Regions from separate parts of the Streptomyces sp. T12 genome, predicted to be linked through region 2. Evidence: riboswitches for the same ligand, from Rfam matches in the RefSeq annotation. Region 2 holds a riboswitch; each other region holds the start of a gene.

What was found. A riboswitch is a leader RNA that binds a small molecule or an ion and turns the genes downstream of it on or off. The one in region 2 is predicted to bind cyclic di-AMP.
Region 1: another riboswitch for cyclic di-AMP. It lies ahead of PBV52_RS36200 (M23 family metallopeptidase); the one in region 2 lies ahead of PBV52_RS18650 (transglycosylase family protein).
Region 3: another riboswitch for cyclic di-AMP. It lies ahead of PBV52_RS04855 (C40 family peptidase); the one in region 2 lies ahead of PBV52_RS18650 (transglycosylase family protein).
Region 4: another riboswitch for cyclic di-AMP. It lies ahead of PBV52_RS28660 (LysM peptidoglycan-binding domain-containing protein); the one in region 2 lies ahead of PBV52_RS18650 (transglycosylase family protein).

Annotation. Positions count from the first base shown of each region.
Region 1 is NZ_CP117866.1:8,054,155-8,056,347, reverse strand. Features, by position in the region: gene PBV52_RS36205 (GntR family transcriptional regulator) at 1-349, opposite strand, end outside; gene PBV52_RS36200 (M23 family metallopeptidase) at 542-1,327, opposite strand; cyclic di-AMP (ydaO/yuaA leader) riboswitch at 1,341-1,503, opposite strand; gene PBV52_RS36195 (pitrilysin family protein) at 1,737-2,193, opposite strand, start outside.
Region 2 is NZ_CP117866.1:4,199,702-4,201,894, forward strand. Features, by position in the region: gene eno (phosphopyruvate hydratase) at 1-253, opposite strand, end outside; gene PBV52_RS18650 (transglycosylase family protein) at 555-1,250, opposite strand; cyclic di-AMP (ydaO/yuaA leader) riboswitch at 1,255-1,454, opposite strand; gene PBV52_RS18655 (transglycosylase family protein) at 1,660-2,193, opposite strand, start outside.
Region 3 is NZ_CP117866.1:1,105,354-1,107,546, reverse strand. Features, by position in the region: gene PBV52_RS04855 (C40 family peptidase) at 1-1,147, opposite strand, end outside; cyclic di-AMP (ydaO/yuaA leader) riboswitch at 1,204-1,380, opposite strand; gene PBV52_RS04850 (NAD-dependent epimerase/dehydratase family protein) at 1,522-2,193, opposite strand, start outside.
Region 4 is NZ_CP117866.1:6,334,561-6,336,753, reverse strand. Features, by position in the region: partial or broken gene PBV52_RS28665 (CocE/NonD family hydrolase) at 1-272, shown strand, start outside; cyclic di-AMP (ydaO/yuaA leader) riboswitch at 550-729, shown strand; gene PBV52_RS28660 (LysM peptidoglycan-binding domain-containing protein) at 735-1,505, shown strand; gene PBV52_RS28655 (HAD family hydrolase) at 1,540-2,193, opposite strand, start outside.

The sequences.
Region 1 (2,193 bases), 3.9 Mb from region 2:
GCCTGGCCCGCTCCTGTCCCAGCCTGACGAGGCCGCGCAGGACCTTCAGATGGGCCTCGGTGCGCCGCTGGGCGGCCCGGGAGGCGCCGAGCGGCTCCAGGAGGGTGCGCATCTCCAGCAGGTCGGCGGCCTCCTGCTCGGTCGGTTCGGCGACGCACGCGCCCGCGTGTCTCCGGGTCACCACGAAGCCCTCCGCCTCCAGGGTGCGCAGGGCCTCCCGCACGGGGACGCGGGAGACGCCGTAGCGGCGTGCGAGGAGTTCCTCGGTGAGCCGGCTGCCGCGCTCGTAGACACCGGCGACGATGTCGTCCCGGATCGCGGTGCATACCGAGTGCGCCGGAATACGCATGACCGACCTCCGCTTTAATCCCCGTGAAACGTCGACGAATGACGTGTGTTCAGTGACTCTATTGCACCCGGCTGGAATTTCCGATGGCGGGTCGGAATCCATGGATATTTTTTGGACAGCCGGTCGTCCGAAACGCCGAAAGCCCCGGCTCGGGAGCCGGGGCTTTCGGGGAGGGGAGGCGCAGTGGAGCCGTCAGAGGTTCACGCCGTGCGAGCGGAGGTAGGCGACGGGGTCGATGTCGGATCCGTACTCCGCCGTCGTGCGGGCCTCGAAGTGCAGGTGCGGTCCGGTGACGTTGCCGGTGGCGCCGGACAGGCCGATCTGCTGGCCGGGCGTGACGGCCTGGCCCACCGAGACGCCTATGGACGACAGGTGGCCGTACTGGGTGTACGTACCGTCGTTCATCTTGATCACGATGTTGTTGCCGTACGACCCGCCCCAACCGGCCTCCACGACGGTGCCGGAGCCGACCGCGTGGACGGAGGTGCCGCTGGCGGCGTGGAAGTCGACGCCCGTGTGGCTGCCGGAGGACCAGACGGCGCCGCCGGCCTTGTAGCCGGTGGAGATGTACGAGCCGGAGATCGGCGCCACGTAGGACAGCAGGCGCTTGCGCTCGGCCTCGCGGGCGGCGCGCTCCTTGGCCTCGCGCTCCTGCTTGGCCTTCTCGGCCGCCTTCTTGCGCGCGGCCTCCTCGGCGGCCTTCTTACGGGCCGCGGCCTCCTCGGCGGCCTGCTCCTGGGCGGCGGCCTGGGCGTCGATCTGGTCGGCGATCGAGTTCTCGATGGTGACGACGGGGATGAGGCCGGTCTGCTCGACAGCGGGTTCGGCGGCGAGCGCCGGGGTGGCGAGGGTGCCTATGACGCCGGTGGCAGTGAGAGCGGCGACGCCCGCAGCGCGGGCGGTGGTGCGCTCGAACCGGCTGGGGCGACGGTGCTTCCCGGTGGGACGGTTCTTCCCGGTGGCGCAGGTGAACGCCATGTAGTGGCTGGTCCTTTCCTTCCTTCTCGCCTACCGGGTTAGCTGACGGGTTCGGAGCAGGAAGGTCTCCTACGGACCCCCTCGCGGCTGCGCGGGCGTCCGATTCACCCCAGGGACTTCGATGGGTCCCCGGCTCCCCTGGCTCGCGCCGTACGGGGACTCGGCGATGGCTGTCCGGTGCCGCGGGCGCGGCGCACTGCCTGACGGACAGCCCGCAAGACGCTAAGCGGGACAACTTTCAATCCCCAAACGGATCACGGCTTTTGTAGCGCATCCCACAGGCCAGACAGGCAACCTCTCCCTCAATTCGGGCATAAAGGGGCCCCGGTGACTCTTTCGTCACCAGGGCCCCTGCACGCGCGTGCCGCTGGCCGGCGCTGTGCCTGCCTCTACTCGGCTGCCGCTGTTGCTACTCGGCTGCCACGACGGTGACTTCGCCGATGCCGAGGGCCTCGACGGGCTCCCGGATCTCGGCCGCGTCGCCGACGAGGATCGTCACCAGCCGGTCCACCGGGAAGGCGCTCACGGCCGCCGCGGTGGCCTCGACGGTGCCGGTCGCGGCGAGCCGCTGGTACAGCGTCGCCTGGTAGTCGTCGGGCAGGTGCTGCTCGACCTGGTCGGCCAGGGTGTTCGCCACGGAGGCGGCGGTCTCGTACTTCAGCGGCGCCACCCCGACCAGGTTCTGCACGGCGAAGTCCCGCTCGGCGTCGGTGAGCCCTTCGCCGGCGACCCCGCGCAGGACCTTCCAGAGGTCGTCCAGAGCCGGACCGGTGTTCGGGGTGTCGACGGAGCCGCTGATGGCGAGCATGGCCGCGCCCGTGCCGTCCGGGGCGGAGCGCAGGACCTGCCCGAACGCGCGCACACCG
Region 2 (2,193 bases):
TGGCGTCGTAGCCGACGAGCTCCGGGCCGATCTGCTCGATGACGGCGAGGACGGCCTTCTCGACACCCTTGCCGAGGTAGCGGTTCTGGTCGCCGTCGCGAAGCTCGATGGCCTCGAAGGCGCCGGTGGAGGCGCCGGACGGAACGGCGGCACGACCCGTGCTGCCGTCGTCGAGGCCGACCTCGACCTCGACGGTGGGGTTGCCTCGCGAGTCGAGGATTTCCCGGGCTACGACGACGTCGATGGACGGCACGAGCATCTCCTTCGTGGATGTGACGCTGTTGGTGCGGGGCTGTGAGCCTTGCGACTAGAGCCTAACCGCCTCGGGGACATCGGCAGCCGACCGACCGTCCCGTGGACAGAAGCGAACCGTACCCATTGTTCCCCGCCGGAACAAAGGGCGGGTGGCATTCAGGGAAAGAAAAAGCCCCGCCCCGGTGCGTACGGGGGAAGACGCACCGGAGCGGGGAGCCCGTGGGGGACGGGGGTGACCCTCACGAGGACTTCACTATGAGGTCCACGCATGTGAGGGCGCTGTGGTTCAGCTGTCCGTATTACTTCAGGTGCAGCTGCTGGCCCGGGTAGATCAGGTTCGCGTCCTCGACGATGTCCTTGTTCAGCTGGAAGAGCTTCTCCCAGCCGCCCTTGACGTCGTGCTCCGCGGCGATCGAGCTGAGGGTGTCGCCCTTGACGACCTTGTACTCGCCGTCGCCCTTCTTGACCTTCTTGCCGGTCGGGGTGGTGACGGTCTTGGTGCTCTTCTTGGCGGCGGGACGCTCGCTGGAGCGGGAGGCCGACTGCTGCTCGGTGGAGCGGGTGGTGCTCTCGCTGCTCTGCGAGGAACCGCTCGACGAGGAGCCGGAGCCGCTGTACGCGGCGCTCGACAGGCCGGTGCCGCAGTTCGGCCAGGCACCCTTGCCCTGGCTGGCGAGGACCTTCTCGGCGATCTCGATCTGCTGGCCCTTGCTGGCCTGGTCGGCGGTGGAGGCGTACGCCGTGCCGCCGTACGCGGCCCAGGTGGAGGCCGAGAACTGCAGACCGCCGTAGTAGCCGTTGCCGGTGTTGATCGACCAGTTGCCGCCGGACTCGCACTGGGCGACGGCGTCCCACTCGGAGGCGGTGGCGGCGGAGGCGCTGCCGGCCGCCATCAGCGGGGCGGCGACGGCGGCGGCGCCGGTGACGCCGACGACGGCTATGGCGCGAGCGGCCTTGGACGGACGACGGTGCTTGCCCTTGCTGGAAAACAGCATGGAGAGATCCCCTCACCGACGCCTGCGAGGTGAGCTGTCGGGTTCGGGCCGGTTGAGTTGCCCGGCCGCGCACGTTCGCCTTTCGGCTCGCGTTGCGCGGCTTCACCCCAAGCCGACTCCGGCCGTGCGGCCCCGAAGGGCCTCAACTGCCGGACCCGGCACTTACCTTGGGTCCCCCGCTCCTGCCTACGGCGCTTTACGCGACGACTGTTCCCGTACGGCCGCTGGCAGGATTCGGCGTTGCGGCAGCCGGGGCTCGTGGTGACGAGCGGTCATGACCGTAGCCACGCGATTCGCGGAATTTCAAAGACGATCAGGGCTTCTGAGATCTATCTCTCAGTACATTCAAAACGGACATTCAGCGCGAACCATGACGCGAACTGTCGCTGTTTTTCGCCCTGTTCGCCCCCTATTTGGTGGGGACTTCCAGGGTCTGACCGGGGAAGATGTGGTTCGCGTCAGTACCGATGGCCTGCTTGTTCGCGTCGTACAGCGCGGACCATCCGCCGTCGAGGCCAAGGGAGTCGGCGATGGAGGCGAGAGTGTCGCCGGCGCGGACGGTGTACGAGGCATGGCGACCGGAGGACTTGGCGGCGGCTTCGCTCGCCCCGCTCTCGTCGGCACTGGGTCCGCGATGACGTCCCGAGCCGACTGTCCCGGAGTCGATGGCCCCGGTGTCGACGAGGCTCCGGGAGCCCTCTCCTTGCTCTGATTTGTCCAGATTGTCGCTCTTGGGCGTCTCCACGGGCGAGCCGTCGGGCGACTGCGGGGCACTCGCATCGGCGGGCGCATCGGACTTCGAGGAGTTGTCCGCCGAAGAGGACGAAGAGTGCGAAGAGGAAGAAGGAGAGGAATTCTTGGACGAGTCGGAAGAATCGGACGAAGCGTCGGGAGAGCCGCTCGACGGGTTCGAGGAATCCGAGGAGTCGCCGGAGGAGTTCGC
Region 3 (2,193 bases), 3.1 Mb from region 2:
CGGCCTTCCAGGCGGCCTGGGTGAGGCCGGGGCCGTCGTAAGCCCCCGGCCCCGTCGTGCCCCAGACGCAGGGCTTGCCCAGCTGGGCGCGGGCGAAGTCCAGGGCACGCGTGGCTCGCGTGTCCTGCGGTGCCGTCGAGGCGAGGGCGGGGGCGATGTCGAGAGCCTGGCCCGGGACGGTGGTCGCGGAGGTGTCGACGCTCGGGCTCGGCGCGGTGGGCCAGGCCGTCGTGCCGGGCGGGACTGTGGTGAGGTCGGCTGCGGACTGTGCTTGCAGGGCCTGCCACTGCGTCTCGGCCGAGGGCTGGAGCTCGACCGGCGTAGTGCCCCACGTGTCGGCGGCGGGCAGGGGCTCGATCGCCGGGAGCGGCGTGCTCTGCGGTGCGGTGTACGCGGACAGCAACTCCCGGGCGCGGGCGAGCTTGCGCTGGTTCTGCTCCTTGGCGGTTCGCAGCGAGGACCGCTGCTGCGGATCGGCCTTCGGTTCGGCCGCCGGCTCGGCGGTCGGGGCGGGCAGGGCGAGGGCCGACCGGGTGCTCCAGTCGGTCTGCGCGGCCTCCTGCGGTGCCTCCGGGGCGCCAGGCAGGGCGGCCATCGGGCCTGCGGTCAGCTCCGCGACGGGAGCCGTCCCCGTGACCTGAGCGGACGTCAACTCGGCGACCGGTGCGGCGGGCAACTCCAGTACGGGCCGGCCGGACGCCTCCCGCCCGCGGTCCGTGAGACCGTCCCCCGCACCCTGCGCCGGGCGGGCGCGCCGCGCCTCGGCGGGTCGCTCCGGCATCCTGTCGGCCGGCAGCGCCGCCGGAACGGTGGGACCCAGCTTCGAGCGGGCCACGTCGAACCACTGCCGGGCGATGTTGTCGAGAGCGGGGTCGCTGCGTCTGCCCTCATCGCCCCGGGCCGCGGCGGTGGTTGTGCCTCCGGCGCCCGTCGGCCGGTCGGCACGCTTGCGCGGTCCCGTCGCCGCGGCGCGGGTGGCGTTGAAGGTTCCCGTGTCGGACTCGGCCCGGTCGTAGAGGGAGCTGACCCGTCGGCTGACCTCCTCGCGGCTCGGTGCCTCGTCCCCGGGGGAGGGGGCGGCGTTGGCCGTCTGGGCGAGCAGTGCCACCGAGGTGAGGGCCGCCGACGCGAGTGCGGAATTGCGCATGCCGGGCAGGCTCAAAGCCCCCGGACGCGCGGTGCGTTCCGGCGCCATGGGCGACGTACTCCTTCCGTAATCCGCCTACCGAGTTAGCTGACGGGTTCGGGCGGACGGTTCCGGAAGGTGTGCCCTACGGCCCTTGCCCCGAAAGGCAGTTGGGCCGATTCACCCCGATTTTCGGTTGGGTCCCCGGCTCCAGTGAACCCCTGGGGGCGCACCGGACTCAGCGGAGGCCGCACGTCCCGGCGGGGTTCGCCGGAGGTCGTCGTGCGGCCTGAGGCGTAACCTAGCCAACTTGTGAGCCTCGCGTGAAGGTTGACATGTGAAATGTCCGATACGTTTTTGTGACCTTCGACGCTTCGGGGGCGGGGCCTCCGGTTTCACTTCGCGCTGCGCTGACTCCGCCACGCCTCGTAGTGGTCCAGGACCGTCTGCTCGATCGGGCGGTAGGTGATGCCCAGTTCGTTCACGCTCCGGCTGTTGTCCACCCGGAAGCGGATGCCGAGGTGTTTGCGGATGTAGTCCTGCGTCAGCCCGAAGGCCGGGCCGAGGACGCGTACCGGCCAGTGCGGGAGCGCGGTGCGCGGGAGGCGGAGGTCACGGGGGTACCGGGCCCGGATGATGCGGGACATCTCGTGGAAGGACGTCATGGTCCGATCGGCGACGATGTAACGGCCCTTCGCGTCCGGGTTCTCCGCTGCCGCGATGTGCGCGTCGGCGACCTCGCGCACGTCCGCCGTGGTGAAGCTGAAGTCCGGTGCGCCGTAGAAGAAGTAGCCCTTGAACAGCTCCTCCAGCAGGAACAGGCTGCCGGACTCCGAGGCCGGGGTGAGGGAAGGGCCCAGGATCAGGCCGGGGTTGACCGACACCATCCGCCAGCGGCCCTGGGCGGCCTCCGCGTCCCGGGCCGCGCGCTCCGCCAGCGTCTTGGCGTAGTGGTAGGGGTTGTTCTCGACCGTGCTGGTGGTGTTGAAGTACCGCTCCGACAGCACCGCGTCGTCCATGGCGAGTACGTCCGCGTAGTCCCCGAAGATCGTGCCCACGGTGGAGGT
Region 4 (2,193 bases), 2.1 Mb from region 2:
GCGTGTACCCCGACGGCCTGGAGTTCACCGAGGACGCGCTGGAGACGTACACCATCGACGAGTGGGACCCCTTGTCGGCCCGCACCCGCTCGGACTGGTCGATCCGGCTGCACCGCCCGGATCTGGCGTGGGACGCCACGGTGCGGACGCGCTCGGAGATCAGCTGCGACGGGGAGCATTTCGTCACCTCGAACGAGGTGATCTGCCGGGAGGGCGAAGAGGTGCTTTTCCACCGTACATGGGAGAAACGGACTCAACGGACGGCCGGTTAACAGCGAGTTGGAGCCATTGCCCGATTTGCGGCTCTTGTGGATGTCAGTGAATTGGGTCACGCACCCCCAGCCGCAGACCCGACCGGAAGCGCCCCCTCCACCCCTTGCCCCGAGCGCAAGTTGAGGCTTGGCAACCGCAAAGGATCAAGCACCCCATACACACCAGACCATGGTCAACCGGCACGACAGGTGACCATGGCACTTGTTCCGGGCGTGTGCTCTCGCATACGTTCCCGCTCAGTCGGGCGGACGCCTAATCCTGCCGCCGCCCGAGTCATCCACCTACGTACTCACTCACGAACGGCAGGAGCGGGGGACCCAGGTAAGTCGCCGGACCGGACGCCTTGATGGCGCACCGGGCCGGCTAGGGGTGAAGTCCGCGCCGCCACACGGCGGCGCGGCCGGGCATCTCCCGCCCGAACCCGACAGCTCACCTCGCAGGCGTCGGAGAGGAACAGCGCCATGGCCCGAGGCAAGCACCGCCGTCCCAGAACCAACCCGCTCACCCGCCACGTCGTCGCAGCCGGAACCGGTACCGCCGCCCTCGCCCTCCCACTCCTGAGCGCGACCACCGCGAGCGCCGCACAGCCGGCCCAGGCCCCCGCCGCCGCGCAGGCGGCACCGCAGTCCGCGCCGTCCGCGGCGAAGGCCAAGTCCGTCACCTACACCACGAAGAAGGGCGACTCGCTCTACGGCATCGCGGACCGGTACGACGCACAGGGCGGCTGGCGGCAGCTCTACAAGGACAACCGCAAGGCCGTCGGCGACAACCCCAGGCTGATCCACCCGGGCCTCGACCTGAAGGTCCGGGCGACGAAGGCCGGCACCGCGAGCGAGACGGCCGACAAGGCGTCCGCGCCGGCCAAGAAGTCCGCCGTCGCCCACGCCACCACGGCCTCCGTGAAGTCGTACCCGGACAACCTCGACGGCTGGATCCGCAATGCGCTGGACATCATGGCGCAAAACGGAATTCCAGGTTCATACGACGGCATTTACCGCAACGTCATGCGCGAGTCGTCCGGCAACCCGGCCGCCATCAACGGCTGGGACTCCAACGCCGCGGCGGGCACCCCGTCCAAGGGGCTCCTGCAGGTCATCGACCCCACCTTCGCGGCCTACCACGTGCCGGGGACGGTCTACGACCCCTTCGACCCGGTCGCGAACATCACGGCCGCGTGCAACTACGCGGCCGCGCGGTACGGCTCGATCGACAACGTGAACGGCCCTTACTAGGCGAAACCATTCCTTACTGGTCGAAGAACGGGCACTACTGGGCGAAGTCGACCAGGCTCCCCGCGAACAGTCTCTCGAGGACGACGGCGATGCCGTCGTCCTCGTTCGAGAGGGTGATCTCGTCGGCAACCGCCTTGAGTTCGGGGTGCGCGTTGGCCATCGCGACACCGCGGGCGGCCCAGTCGAACATCGGGATGTCATTGGGCATGTCGCCGAAGGCGATGGTCTCGTGCGCGCCGAGGCCCAGATGCTCCGCGGCGAGCGCGAGACCGGTCGCCTTGGTGATGCCGCATGGCTGGAGTTCGACGGTGCCCGGCCCTGACATGGTGACCGTCGCGAGGGATCCGACCACCGCGCGCGCCGTCGCCGCCAACTCGTCGTCCGACAGGGCGGGATGGCGCAGCAGCACTTTGCTGATCGGCTCGCACCACAGGTCGTCGCGGTGCCGCACGCGTACGGCGGGCAGGGTGGGGTGGGGCATCAGATACCCGGGCTCGATGAGCGTGAGTCCGTCGACTCCGTCCTGGTCGACGGCCGCGTAGACCTGACCCACCTCGGCCTCGATCTTGCCGAGCGCGGTCTCCGCCAACTCCCGGTCCAGCGTGACGGACCACAGCAGACGGTCCGCGCCCGCGTCGTACAACTGCGCGCCCTGTCCGCACACCGCGAGCCCCCTGCTGCCCAGGAC